One region of the Herbidospora sp. RD11066 genome, then DNA from elsewhere that is predicted to be linked to it. Evidence: riboswitches for the same ligand, from Rfam matches in the RefSeq annotation. Region 1 holds a riboswitch; each other region holds the start of a gene.
The links. A riboswitch is a leader RNA that binds a small molecule or an ion and turns the genes downstream of it on or off. The one in region 1 is predicted to bind cobalamin.

Region 1 (4,272 bases):
GTTGACGAGGAGTCCGGGCCACCGCCGCGCCGCCCCCACCGCGAACAGCACGTTGGCCGTCTTCGACTGCGCGTAGGCCTGCCACGGGTCGTAGGCCCGCCGCTCGAAGTGGACGTCGTCGAAGTGCACCGGAGACATCAGGTGGGCGGCCGAGGCGACCACCACGATCCTGCCCCCGTCGGGGATCGAGGGCCGCAGGCCGATGGCCAGCGCGGCGTGCCCGACGTGGTTGGTGGCGAACTGCAACTCCCACCCGTCGCCGGTACGCGTGAGCTCCGGCAGCGCCATGATCCCCGCGTTGTTCACCAGGACGTCGAGCGGCCCGTCCCAGGCGTCCGCGAAGGAACGCACCGACCCGAGATCGGCCAGGTCGAGCCGCCCGACCGCCACCTTCCGCCCGGTCGCCTCGCGAATCCGCTCGGCGGCGACGAGACCGCTCTCCGGATTCCGGACCGCGAGGGTCACCTCGGCCCCGGCGCGGGCCAGGCCGAGCGCGGTCTCGTATCCGATGCCGGAAGCCCCGCCGGTCACCACTGCGCGCATGATCGATCCCTTCGATGGATTAAACCAACCAGATGGTTTAGTTAACCATAGAATCCAACCGGTTGGTTTAGAATCCAGGTGTGATGGCCTACGACTCCGCCGCGACCCGTGCCCGCCTGCTCGACGCCGCCTACGACGAGTTCGTCGAACGCGGTCTGGCCGGCGCCCGGGTCGACCGCATCGCCAAGGCGGCGGAGGCCAACAAGCAGGCCATCTACGCCTACTTCGGGTCGAAGGACGCCCTGTTCGACGCCGTCCTCGACGCCCGCCTGCGGGTCCTGGCCGACGTCGTCCCGTTCACCCCGTCCGACCTGCCGGGCTACGCGGCGGCGCTGTTCGACCGGTTCGCCGAAGATCCCGGCCTGCTGCGGCTGACCCAGTGGAAGACCCTGGAGCACCCCGACGCCTCCGAGGCCGAACTCGCCGCCCACCTGGGCAAGTCGGGGGAGGTCTCCGAGGCGCTGGGCCTCGACGCCGAGCGCGGCATGGACGCCCTGATGATCGCCCTGGCCGTGGCCCAGGCGTGGAGCATCACCCCGCCCGCCATCCGCACCCTCGGCGCCCCCCACGACGAGGCGCGCCGGGCCCGCCATCGCAGGGCGGTCGTCGCGGCGGTGGGGGCGTACGTGAAGACCCTAGAAACTGAAGGAATCACCGGCTGACAGCAGCACCAGCCGGTCGTCGAGTTCGTACTTCTCGAAGGCGTCCCACAGGTCGCCGGGGCCTTCGGTGAAGTGCTGCCAGCCGTCCATGTGGACGGGGATCACCACTTCGGCGCCCATGATCAGCGTCGCCTCCACGACCTCCTCGGCGGTGAAGGTCAGGAAGCCGTCGACCAGCGGGGTCCGCGCGGCCCCGGCGAAGAAGAGGCCCGCGTCCATCGGCCCGAGGCGCTCGGTGATCTCCCTGGTGGCTTCGAGGTCGGCGTTGTCGCCGCTCACGTAGATCGCGGGTAGATCGAAAGCGGTCAGCACGAAGCCCGTCACCGGCCCGGTGAGATCTTCCGTGCCCGGTGGGCCGTGCCGGGCGGGCACCCACGTGATGCGCAACGAGCCGCCGTCGGGGCGTTCGAAGGTCTGGTGCTCCCAGGACGTCAGCCCGGTGATGTCCTCGCCGAGCCGTGCGGCGGCCTCGGGGGTGGTGAGCACTTCGGGCACCTCGTCGAGCAGGGCCCGGCCCGAACGGTCGAGGTTGTCGGCGTGCTGGTCATGGGAGAGCAGGACGATGTCGAGATCGCCCAGTTCCTCCAGTGAGACGGCGGGACCGGCGGTCTTGATGAGGGTGCGGGTGCCGCTGGCGATCGGTCCGGGCCCGTCGAAGCAGGGGTCGGTGAGCAGTCGGAGGCCGCCGATCTCCAGCAGCGCGGTGGGCCCGCCGACCAGCCGTACGGTGCAGGTTTTCCGTTCGGACTCCATCATCCCATCCTGCGCACACCCGTCCAGGAGCCCTCGGGCGGGGTCACTACTAGCACAATCGGGCACCAGATGTTGATGTGGCAGCTGAGATCGATCCCATATATGGTGTCCCACGCGTTGGTTCGCCTCACCGGCCAGGTGGGGCGTCGCAAGAGGGAACCCGGTGCGAATCCGGGACTGCCCCGCAGCGGTGAGTGGGAACGAAAGCCGTCATCGAGCACTGGATCCTTCGAGGGTCTGGGAAGCGACGGCCGGTAGGCGCTCGTACAGAGCACGCCCGCGAGTCCGAAGACCTGCCAACCGCTTTGGACCGAGGCCGCGTGGGACGGCCCCGCCCGGTGCCCTCGTGCCCGCGCGCCTCGGTGTGTTCGCGAGGAGAGGACGAGCGCGGGAATGCGCATCAAGAAGCGCGACGGATCACTCGAACCGGTCGACGTGACCAGGATCGTGCGTGCGGTCGAAGGCTGTTCCGGCGGGCTCGCCGACGTCGAGCCGCTCCGGGTCGCCACCAGGACCATCAGCGGCCTGTACGACGGCGCCACCACCGCCGAACTCGACCGTCTGTCGATCCAGACCGCCGCCGAGATGATCGGCGAGGAGCCGCAGTACTCCCGGCTGGCCGCACGGTTGCTGGCGGCGTACATCACCAAAGAGGTGGACGCCGACACGTTCAGCCAGTCGATCAAGGAAGGCCACGCCCTCGGCCTGATCGGCGACCCCACCGCCGCCTTCGTGGCCGACCACGCCGACCTGCTCGACGCCGTGGTCGACCCGGCCAACGATCACCGCTTCGAATACTTCGGTCTCAGAACCGTGTACGACCGCTACCTGCTCCGCCACCCCCAGACGCGGTTGCCCGTCGAGACCCCCCAGTTCTGGCTCCTCCGGGTCGCCTGCGGCCTCGCCCAGACCCCCGAGGAAGCGGTCGAGCTCTACCGCCTGATGTCGTCGCTGGCCTATCTGCCCAGCTCGCCGACGCTGTTCAACTCGGGCACCGGGCACACCCAGATGTCGTCGTGCTACCTGGTCGACTCTCCCCGCGACGAACTCGGCTCGATCTACGACCGGTACGCCCAGGTCGCCCACCTGTCGAAGTTCGCCGGCGGCATCGGCATCTCCTGGTCGCGGGTCCGGTCGAGGGGCGCCCTGATCAAGGGCACCAACGGCCACTCGAACGGGATCGTCCCGTTCCTGCGCACCCTCGACGCCTCGGTGGCGGCGGTGAACCAGGGCGGCCGCCGCAAGGGCGCCGCGTGCGTCTACCTGGAGCCCTGGCACCCCGACGTCGAGGAGTTCCTGGAGCTCAAGGACAACACCGGCGAGGACGCCCGCCGCACCCACAACCTCAACCTGGCCAACTGGATCCCCGACGAGTTCATGCGCCGCGTCGAGGCCGACCAGACGTGGTCGCTGTTCGACCCCAACGACCTGCCCGAACTGCCCGACCTGTGGGGCGACGCCTTCGACGAGGTCTACCGGAAGGCCGAGGCCGACGGCCGCGCGGTCCGCCAGATCCGCGCCCGCGACCTGTACGCCAAGATGATGCGCACCCTGGCCCAGACCGGCAACGGCTGGATGACCTTCAAGGACGTCTCCAACCGCACCTGCAACCAGGCCGCCGAGCCGCAGAACGTGGTGCACCTGTCGAACCTGTGCACCGAGATCATCGAGGTCTCCAACGACGAGGAGACCGCGGTCTGCAACCTGGGCTCCGTCAACCTGGCCGCCCACCTGGCCGACGGCGGCATCGACTGGGCCAAGCTGCGCCGGACCGTGAGAACGGCGGTCGTCTTCCTCGACCGCGTGATCGACATCAACTACTACCCGACCCAGCAGGCCGCGGCGAGCAACCCCCGCTGGCGCCCGGTCGGCCTCGGCCTGATGGGCCTCCAGGACGTCTTCTTCGCCCTGAAGCTCCCCTTCGACTCCCTTGAGGCCCGCGAGCTCAGCACGAAGATCTCCGAGGAGATCTACCTCGCCGCCCTCGACACCTCGGCCGACCTCGCGGCCGAGCACGGCCCGCACCCGGCGTACCGGGAGACCTGGGCCGCGCGCGGAAAACTCCAGCCCGACCTGCACGGCCTCAGCCCCGAGTGGACCGCGCTCCGCGCGAAGATCGCCGAGCACGGCCTGCGCAACTCGCTGCTGATCGCCATCGCCCCCACCGCGACCATCGCCTCCATCGCGGGCTGCTACGAGTGCGTCGAACCCCAGGTCTCCAACCTGTTCAAGCGCGAGACCCTGAGCGGCGAGTTCCTCCAGATCAACAACGCCCTCGTCGCCGAACTCAAGACCCGGGGTCTGTGGACGGAGC
Region 2 (4,272 bases), on a different contig from region 1:
CATCCTCTCAATTCCTTTATTAATCACATCATTGATAAATCCCATCATCAAAGCGGTTATTGCGGCAGGCGTGGTGCTGGTAGTATTCGTACTTCACCCGATGTATATACGTCACCTAATCAAAATGCGTAGATTATGGGCACCGTAGGACAAAAGGGGGGACTTTAGTGTCAACCGCCAGGCAGGCGAAGTGGAGCAGCGGCGCATACAGCCACACACCTCGCATAGTTGCGATGAACCAAGGAAGCTTCTTGGCGGCTGCGGGCATCGAATGTTGGAAGGGGACGCTCGATGAGTTGATGGTGGCCATCAGGTCACTGCCTCAGGCAATCGGCGTCGAGCAGATATCGATCGTGCGCGCCTGGATATCGTGGACCAGTGGACAGCAGGAAGTGATATCAAACATTGATTCACTAAATCAAAGATTGGAAGGTGCAACACTTGAGGAAATTTTCTCTCTTCGGGTCGAAGTAGCATCGAGCCCGCAGGGAATATCTGGACTCGTAGTTGCTCGCCAGCGAATACCTGGACTTCTGGTTAACGTCAACGGAAACGACCAAGCAAAGGTACTCGGAGTTACTCAGCTAGTTTTCCAGGAAATGATGATTGGTTATGTTGATCGAATGGGTGGATGGCGTGCGCCAATTTGGATACTCCTATCCCTTGCCCCAATGATGCTCGTCTCCTTTTTTATTCAAGAGAACGCCGAAAACAATGTTTCTCGTTCATTTCTCGTCATCGCAAGTGCTGCATCGGCTATAATGATCTTGGGGTTAGGTTATCGAATGCTGCAACATTCGATCGCTTTTACTCTTGTGCAAGTCCTGCCCCGCAAGCGAGGAAGTGCCCTTCTTGAGTGGGCGATAAAGAAATATAGAATACCTGCAATCAAATGGCTCGCTGGCCTCGTCGGGGTAATTTTGGTTGGAATTGCTACCAATAAAATCGCCGATTGGATCCCCTGGCCCTAATTTGACCATTGGGTTTGATGGACTTGTTCTCGTGAACAGGTGACGTACCGATGTCACGTCAGTATGGCCCCGAACATGATTTGCGCGGCGGCGCGGTCCGTGACCGGCCGAAGAGCCGCAGCGCGGACCGCGACCGCCAAGCGCGCGGCACGCCGCAGGCGGGCCGCCTTGACCCTGTAGTGAAAATCCTCGCGGCCGTGTGCTCCCTACCGATCTTGCAGACATCTCGCCAAACGGGAAGACTGCCCGAGGTTCATGTAGTGGTGCTGGTCAACGACACAAACGCCTAACCTGGACCGCTCGGTGCCTAGTCTCTGGCCCTCGAAGTCCTTGTTGCCTTTGTGCACCAACTACTGATAGTTGGTGTCGAACCACTTGGTCATCTCCAGCGGCGCGACGTCCTGCGTTCCCCGCGCCATGGCGAAGTAGCCGTCGAGCGCGTCGGCCGCCACGGCGGCGCGGTGCCTGTCGGGGATGGCGCCGACCATGACGGTGGTGTCGAGCACATGGTCGTACAGGGAGAAATCACCGGTGGGAACCTCGGCCAGACCCGATTCCACCATGTCGCGCCAGTTGGCGCGACGCAGGGTGGCGGCGGTGGCGCGCAGGTCGCCGGCGCTGAGACGACCGGCCCAGTAGCCCTCGACGGCCTTCTTGAGTTCCCGGTCGGCGCCCTGTCGTGGGTAGCCGTAGACGGTGGCGAGTGTCACGAAACTCTCCTTCGCGAGTCACGGAAGACATCCGATCGCACTCGAACGAAGGCACGGCCACGGCACGGAACCACGCCCGCCCGCTGCGCCGGCCCGCCCTCGAGGCCATCGACGTTTCCGCGCGCGGCCGCGCGCGGGCAGTGGCAGGTCTTCGGACTCGTGGGCGTCGTGCTCGTTCCTACTGGCCGTCGCTTCCCCGGCCCCAAGGCCGAGTGCTGGTTGACGGCGGTCGTTCCCACTCACCGCTGCGGGGCAGTCCCGGATTCACACCGGGTTCCCTCTTGCGACTCCCCGCCTGGCTGACAGGGCGAACCGACTGCGCTCCCACCCTACGGCCGGCGGCGGGGCGGCCGGAACCGGTGGAGTTCGAGGATCGCGGGTAACGGCACCAGACCCGGGCCGCCCGCGCTGATCCACGCCGCGATGTCGGCGGTCGCGTTCTCGTCGTTGACGAAGGCGAGCCACACCGGCCGCCCTCCGGCGGCGCGGCCCTCCGGCGTCGGCTGCACGACGACGACGTTGGCCTGGTCGCACACGTCGAGGCAGTCGGTCACGCGGACCTCGGCGACCTCGCCCAACAACCTGATCTGCTCGTCGTGGTCGAGATGGGGCACTTTGCGGGCGCTGCCGCAGCAGCAGTCCCGGCATACCGTGATCCTCTTCACACGGGCCTCTCTCGGGGAGATCCGCCCCGGCTGGTGAGGAGGCGACCGCGTGAGTCTCTGGCTCCCGGTGCTCACGCACCGGTCACAGTGGCGGGACCGCGCCGGATTCGCACCGGTTTCCTCAGTCCGCGCTCGCCTTTCCCGAATTGTACGACTATGTCGCGACCAGCTCGGTGGGCAGCAGCCGCAGCCCCCGCACGACGGAGGGAGTGGCCGCGAACGCCTCCCCCACCACGGGATCGCTGTGCAGCAGGTGCGCCAGGTGCCGCAGGGCGTGCGCCGCGACGTTCTCCACCTGAAGGTCCTGCGGCGTCGGTGTCGCGGGGGCCTCGCCGCGGGCGAGCCGGTAGTCGGTCAGCAGGTCGGCGGGAGAGGCCGGGTCGGGGTCGGGGCAGACGGCGTAGGTCAGCACCAGCCTCCCGTGTGCCTCGTAGCGCCAGCTCGTGGAGTGCACTACCGTGACCGCGTCGCCGGCCGCGACCTCCGCGTGGCGGCGGGCGGCCTGGTCGGGGGTCTCGCCGTCGCGCAACGTGGTCTCCAGCCGGCGGTACCGCCAGCCGAGGTCGTCGGCGCGCAATGCCAGGATCTCCACTGACAGCGGTACGAGCCCCACGAGCTTCCTCCCACTTGTTGCAACTGATATGCAGCAGCGTACCGATCGCAGGTTGTGGACGAGAGGCGGAGACCATGGCCGGACTGTTCGTGCTGATGGGGTCGGGTGAGACCAGCCCCACCATGGTCGAGGTCCACCGGTCGGCGGCCCGCGCGCTGGGTGGGCGGCCCCGGGCGGTGCTGCTGGACACCCCTTACGCGTTCCAGGAGAACGCGGCCGACATCTCGGCCCGTGCCCGTGACTACTTCGCCCGCAGCGTCGGTCTCGACGTGGCCGTCGGCGCCGACGTCGCGGGGGCCGACTGGGTGTTCTCCGGCCCCGGCAGCCCGACCTACGCGCTCGACCGCTGGTCGGAGGGCCCGCTCGGCGCCGACCTGCGGTCACGGGTGGCGGCCCGCGAAGGTGTCACCGTGCTCGCCTCCGCCGCCGCGTGCACCGCCGGGGTCGCCACCGTTCCCGTGTACGAGATCTACAAGGTCGGCGCGCCCCCGCACTGGCGGGAGGGCCTCGACCTGCTCGGTCCCCTCGGGCTGCGGGCCGTCGTGATCCCCCACTACGACAACACCGAGGGCGGCACCCACGACACGCGCTACTGCTACCTCGGCGAGCGCCGCCTGACCCTGATGGAGGCCGAGCTCGACGACGACGTCTCCGTGCTCGGCCTCGACGAACACACCGCCGTCACCGTCGACCTCGGCACCGGACGGGTGACCGTGGCCGGCCGGGGCGGCCTGACCATCCGCCGCCACGGCGTGCAGACCCGGCTGCCCGCCGGGACCGTCACCGACCTGGCCGGGCTGCGCGACCTCGCCCACGGCGCCGCCGTCGCCGCTTCCCCGCCCGCTCCCCCGGCGACCGCGGCCGACGTTACGCTCGCCGAGGTGATGAGCGGCTGCGCCGACCGCTTCACCTCGGCGCTGGCCGGCTACGACGGCCCGGAGGCGGCCGCGGCCGTGCTCGACCTGGAGGCGGAGATCCTCCGGTGGTCGGCCGACACCGAGGCCGACGAGGGCGGCGTCGAGCAGGCCCGCGACGCCCTCCGGCTGATGATCGCCAAGCTCGGCGCGTCGGCGGGGCACACAGACCGCGTCGTCGCGGCCGTCGTCGCCCTCCGCGCCGAACTCCGCGCGAGGGGCGACTACCGGGCGGCCGACGAGCTCAGGCGGGCGCTCGCGACCGCCGGTGTGACCGTTCAGGACGCGGGCGACGGCCCGAGGTGGGAGCTCCTCTAACGCGTCTCGGCGCCGACGGCGACCGGGGCCTCCTCCTCCGGCGCGGGTGGGTCGAGCGTGTCGGCGAGCAGCGGCGGCCGG
Region 3 (4,272 bases), on a different contig from region 1:
TCGCGTAGGTCTGCTCGACGTACTGGGAGAGGACCAGGATCGGCTGCCCCGGATGGTCGCGGCGGACCTGGATCGCCGCGCGGACCCCCTCGTCGCGGAAGGTCGGCGGCAGCCGGATGTCGACCACGGCGATGTCGGGCCGGTGCTCGTCGACCGCCCCGTGGAACTCCTCGGCGGTCCCGACGGTGGCGACCACCTCGTGCCCCTCGGTGTTGAGCAGCAGCGTCAGCCCCTCGGCCAGCAGAACGCTGTCCTCCACGATGATCACTCGCACGTAAGCCCCACCCGCACCGCGCCCTTCCGCCAGATGATGGAAGCCGCACCGGCTTCCCGCCCGTATGTCATGCGCAGGTCGGCCCCACCCGCTTCGCGCTCGTGCGTCACGCGCAACGCGGCCCCACCCGCTTCGCGCCCGTGCGTCATTCGCATGGCAGTTCCACTCGCAAGGTCGTCGGCCCGCCCGGCGGGCTGGTCAGGGTGGTCGTGCCGTCGAAGGCGCTGACGCGGCGGCGGATGCCGGCGAGGCCGGATCCGCCCTGTTCGTCGGCGCCGCCCTTTCCGTCGTCGCTCACTTCGGCCACGAGCCTGCCTTCCGTACGTTGGACGCCCACCCTCGCCCGGGTCGCCGCGCTGTGCCGGGCCACGTTCGTCAGGGCTTCGGCGATCACGAAGTAGGCCGCGGCCTCGACCGCCGCAGGGAGGCGCCCCACGTCGGCCGTCTCGACCTCGACCGGCACCGGCGACCGCCCGGCCAGCGCCGCGACCGCGCCGGGCAGGCCGCGGTCGGCCAGGATCGGCGGGTACATGCCGCGGATGATGCCGCGCAGCTCGGTCATCGTCTCTTCGGTGCTCAGCCGGGCCTCGGTGATGAGCGCGGCGGCCTTGCCGGGGTCGTCGGCCAGCACCCGTTCGGCGATGCCGAGCCGCATGGCGATGGAGACCAGCCGGGCCTGGGCGCCGTCGTGGAGGTCGCGTTCGATGCGGCGCAGTTCGTGGCCGTGGGCGTCGAGCGCCTCGGTGACCCGTTCGGCCAGGCGTACGTGCCGGGGCGCCAGGATCGCCTTGGCCAGCCGGAACAGCCCGTCGGCGAGCCTCGGCACCACCCGGAACCCGACCGCCCCGACCAGCCCGAGGAACACCGGCACGGTGATCACCACCCGCGCCCACGAGTCGAGCGCCCACGGCAGGTAGATGGCGTGTTCGGGCAGCGGCGCCCACCACCAGATCGGGATCGACAGCCCCCAGCCGAGCGCGCCCCACAGCCCGATCGCCAGGATCCCGCCGATCGTCCCGGTGAAGGAGTGGACGACGAAGAACCCGAGGTCCCGCCAGGTCTGCGGGTCACCCGTGACGGCGCGCACCCGCGCTAGGGGACCTCCCTGGACGGGCCGGTAGGACGCCGTCACCCGCTCCCCGAGCCACGCCGCCGCGTTCCGCCGGGCCAGCGACGCGACCGCTCGGTTGAACCGGATCGAGTACGGCAGCAGCAGCAACCCGAGATAGGTCGCCGACAGGATCATCGTGATCACGGTGCCGAGGAGGGCGAAGAAGCCCAGGGGGACCAGCAGCAGATCGAGCACCAGCCGCCCGGTCGCCCTGACGGCCCGCCACACCATGGGGTCAGCCTAGCCTCACGTCCGGGTCAAAATCGCTGTTGGTACGGTATGGGCGCGTGACGCCGCAGCGAAGTCCGGTGTGAACCCGGCGCTGTTCCCGCAACTGTGAACCCTCCTCCCCGGAGGGCAGCCAGGTCGCCTGTGTCGTCGCCGACGCCATCCGCCCTCGTGGAAAGGGTGATCCGTCCCCGGGTCTCTCGTTCCGGCAACCCCCTTCGGAGGAACCTCGTGAGGCCCTTGCGTACGGCTCTCGCGGGTGTGTTGCTGGGTGTCACCCTGCTGTCCGGTTGCAGCAGTGCCGACACCGCGACCCCCGCTTCTCCCGCCGCTCAGAGCAGCGGCCCCTTCCCGGTGACCGTGCAGGCCGCCAACGGCGCCGTCACGATCGCGGAAAGGCCGCAACGGGTCGTGTCGCTGTCGCCCACGGCCACCGAGTCGCTGTTCGCGATCGGCGCCGGGCCGCAGGTCGTCGCGGTCGACGACCAGTCGAACTTCCCGCCCGAGGCGCCCAAGACCGCCCTGTCGGGCTTCAAGCCCAACGTCGAGGCCATCACCGCCGAGCAGCCCGACCTGGTGATCGTCTCCAACGACCTCGAAGGCGTCGTGGCCGGGCTTGGCAAGGTCGGCGTGCCGGTACTGGTCCTGTCGGCCGCCACCAAGATCGACGACGCGTACACGGAGATCGAGAACCTCGGCACCGCCACCGGCAACCGCGCCAAGGCCGACGAGGTCGTGACGGGGATGAAGCAGAAGCTCGCCGACCTGGCCGCCGCCGCTCCCCAGGCGAAACTGACGTACTACCACGAGCTCGACGTCACTCCGTATGCCGCGACCTCGACCACCTTCATCGGCCAGATCTACGCCCTGTTCGGCCTGGTCAACATCGCCGACGAGGCCCCCGACGCGGCCGGTGGCTACCCCAAACTGTCGGCCGAGTTCGTCGCCAAGGCCGACCCTGATTTGATCTTCCTGGCCGACGTGAAGTGCTGCCAGCAGAACGCCGAAGCCCTCGCGAAGCGCCCCGGCTGGGGCGGCCTGAAGGCCGTCAAGAACGGCGACGTGGTCGAACTCGACGACGACATCGCCTCCCGCTGGGGCCCCCGCGTCGTAGACCTGGCCGAGGCCATCGGCGCCGGGGTGGCCAAGGCCGCCGGCTGATGCCCGACCGCCTCCCATTCCGCTCGGCCGTTTGGCACGGAGCCCTTGCCAGCGCGCGAACGCCGACCGACAGCCGCATGAGGCCTGGCCAAGAGCACGGGCCGATGCCCAAACGCCCCTTTCCGCGCCTCGCCGCCCCAAGGCCTTCCGGCAGAACGCCACGACCGAGCCCGTTCAGCGCGCGACCGCCGACCGACAGCCGCATGAGGCCGGGACGAAACCACGGGCGGCCCCAAAGCCACGACGGAGTGGCTGCATGTCCAAGCACGCGATGCCGGGAACGAGTTGGTTCACACCGAAACGCGGGGGGCTGGGGCGGGGCTGGTCCACGTGCAAGCTCGGGGTGCTGGGGCGGGGCTGGTTCACGTCCGAGCTGGGGGTGCTGGGGCGGGGCTGGTTCACGTGTGAGTTCAGGGTGCTGGGTCCGAGCGGGTTCACGCTCAGGCGCGGAGCCGTCGCCGCTGTGCGGTGATCGTGCCGGTTCGGGTCAGGACTTGCCGCAATCGCGTCGTTCGCGAGCCGGTTCAGGTCAAGCACGCCGGTCGATGACCGTGCTGCGCTCCGGTCAGGCCGCAGGCTGATGTCTCGAAATTTCTGGATCGGGGCGGCTGCCGTGGTCCTGGTCGCCTGTATGGCCGCGGGTCTCATGGTCGGTGCCGCCGGGCTGCCCCTGAAGGGGGTGGTGCTGGCGCTGGTCGATCGGCTGCCGTTCGTGGATGTCGCCTCCGGGCTCACCCCGTTGGAGAACGGGGTGCTGTTCGAGTTGCGGTTGCCCCGGGTGCTGCTCGGGGCGATGGTCGGTGGGCTGCTGGCGGTCGCGGGCGCCGGGTACCAGGGCGTGTTCCGCAATCCGCTGGCCGATCCCTATCTGCTCGGCGCCGCCGCCGGAGCCGGGCTGACCGTCACGCTGGTCATCGTGGTCGCGGGCGACGGGGTCGGGGTGCCGCTCGCGGCGTTCTGCGGGGCGGTCGGCGGGGTGCTGCTGGCTTACGGGCTCGGGCATACCGCCACGAGAGGTGGCGGGACCGCCACGCTCGTGCTCGCCGGAGTCGCGGTGACCTCGTTCCTCACCGCCATCCAGACCTTCCTCCAGCAGCTCAAGGTCGAGGAGCTCCAGCGCGTCTACGCCTGGATCCTCGGCGACGTCGGCGGCGGGTGGGATCAGGTGGTCAGGTGTGCGCCCTACGCCGCCGTTGCCGCTGCGATCCTGCTGGTGCACGGGCGGCTGCTCGACGTGCTGTCGGTCGGTGACGACGAGGCCTCCGCGCTGGGGGTGCGGGCCGGGCGGGTGCGGCTGGTCGTGCTGGTCGCGGCCTCGCTGGCCACCGCCGCCGCCGTGTCGGCCGGAGGGCTGATCGGGTTCGTCGGGGTGGTGGTGCCGCACGCGGTCAGGCGCCTGGCCGGGGGGTCGTACCGGGTGGTGCTGCCGCTGTCGCTGCTGGTGGGAGGCGCGTTCCTGGTGAGCGCCGACCTGATCGCGCGGACCGTCCTCGCCCCG

Region 2: it holds a riboswitch for cobalamin, as region 1 does, so the genes downstream of both, ACYQ78_RS29405 (hypothetical protein) here and ACYQ78_RS14255 (ribonucleoside-diphosphate reductase subunit alpha) in region 1, are expected to answer to the same signal.
Region 3: it holds a riboswitch for cobalamin, as region 1 does, so the genes downstream of both, ACYQ78_RS01565 (ABC transporter substrate-binding protein) here and ACYQ78_RS14255 (ribonucleoside-diphosphate reductase subunit alpha) in region 1, are expected to answer to the same signal.

The regions. Positions count from the first base shown of each region.
Region 1 is NZ_BAAGDO010000003.1:589,301-593,572, reverse strand. It holds gene ACYQ78_RS14270 (SDR family NAD(P)-dependent oxidoreductase) at 1-543, opposite strand, end outside; gene ACYQ78_RS14265 (TetR/AcrR family transcriptional regulator) at 627-1,205, shown strand; gene ACYQ78_RS14260 (MBL fold metallo-hydrolase) at 1,179-1,958, opposite strand; cobalamin riboswitch at 2,060-2,273, shown strand; gene ACYQ78_RS14255 (ribonucleoside-diphosphate reductase subunit alpha) at 2,352-4,272, shown strand, end outside.
Region 2 is NZ_BAAGDO010000008.1:438,548-442,819, reverse strand. It holds gene ACYQ78_RS29420 (hypothetical protein) at 1-148, shown strand, start outside; gene ACYQ78_RS29415 (hypothetical protein) at 234-971, shown strand; gene ACYQ78_RS29410 (hypothetical protein) at 1,322-1,681, opposite strand; cobalamin riboswitch at 1,807-2,014, opposite strand; gene ACYQ78_RS29405 (hypothetical protein) at 2,011-2,346, opposite strand; cobalamin riboswitch at 2,378-2,520, opposite strand; gene ACYQ78_RS29400 (hypothetical protein) at 2,501-2,959, opposite strand; gene ACYQ78_RS29395 (hypothetical protein) at 3,034-4,191, shown strand; gene ACYQ78_RS29390 (PepSY-associated TM helix domain-containing protein) at 4,188-4,272, opposite strand, start outside.
Region 3 is NZ_BAAGDO010000001.1:335,986-340,257, forward strand. It holds gene ACYQ78_RS01555 (response regulator transcription factor) at 1-274, opposite strand, end outside; gene ACYQ78_RS01560 (sensor histidine kinase) at 420-1,616, opposite strand; cobalamin riboswitch at 1,644-1,765, shown strand; gene ACYQ78_RS01565 (ABC transporter substrate-binding protein) at 1,845-2,774, shown strand; gene ACYQ78_RS01570 (hypothetical protein) at 3,031-3,246, shown strand; gene ACYQ78_RS01575 (FecCD family ABC transporter permease) at 3,355-4,272, shown strand, end outside.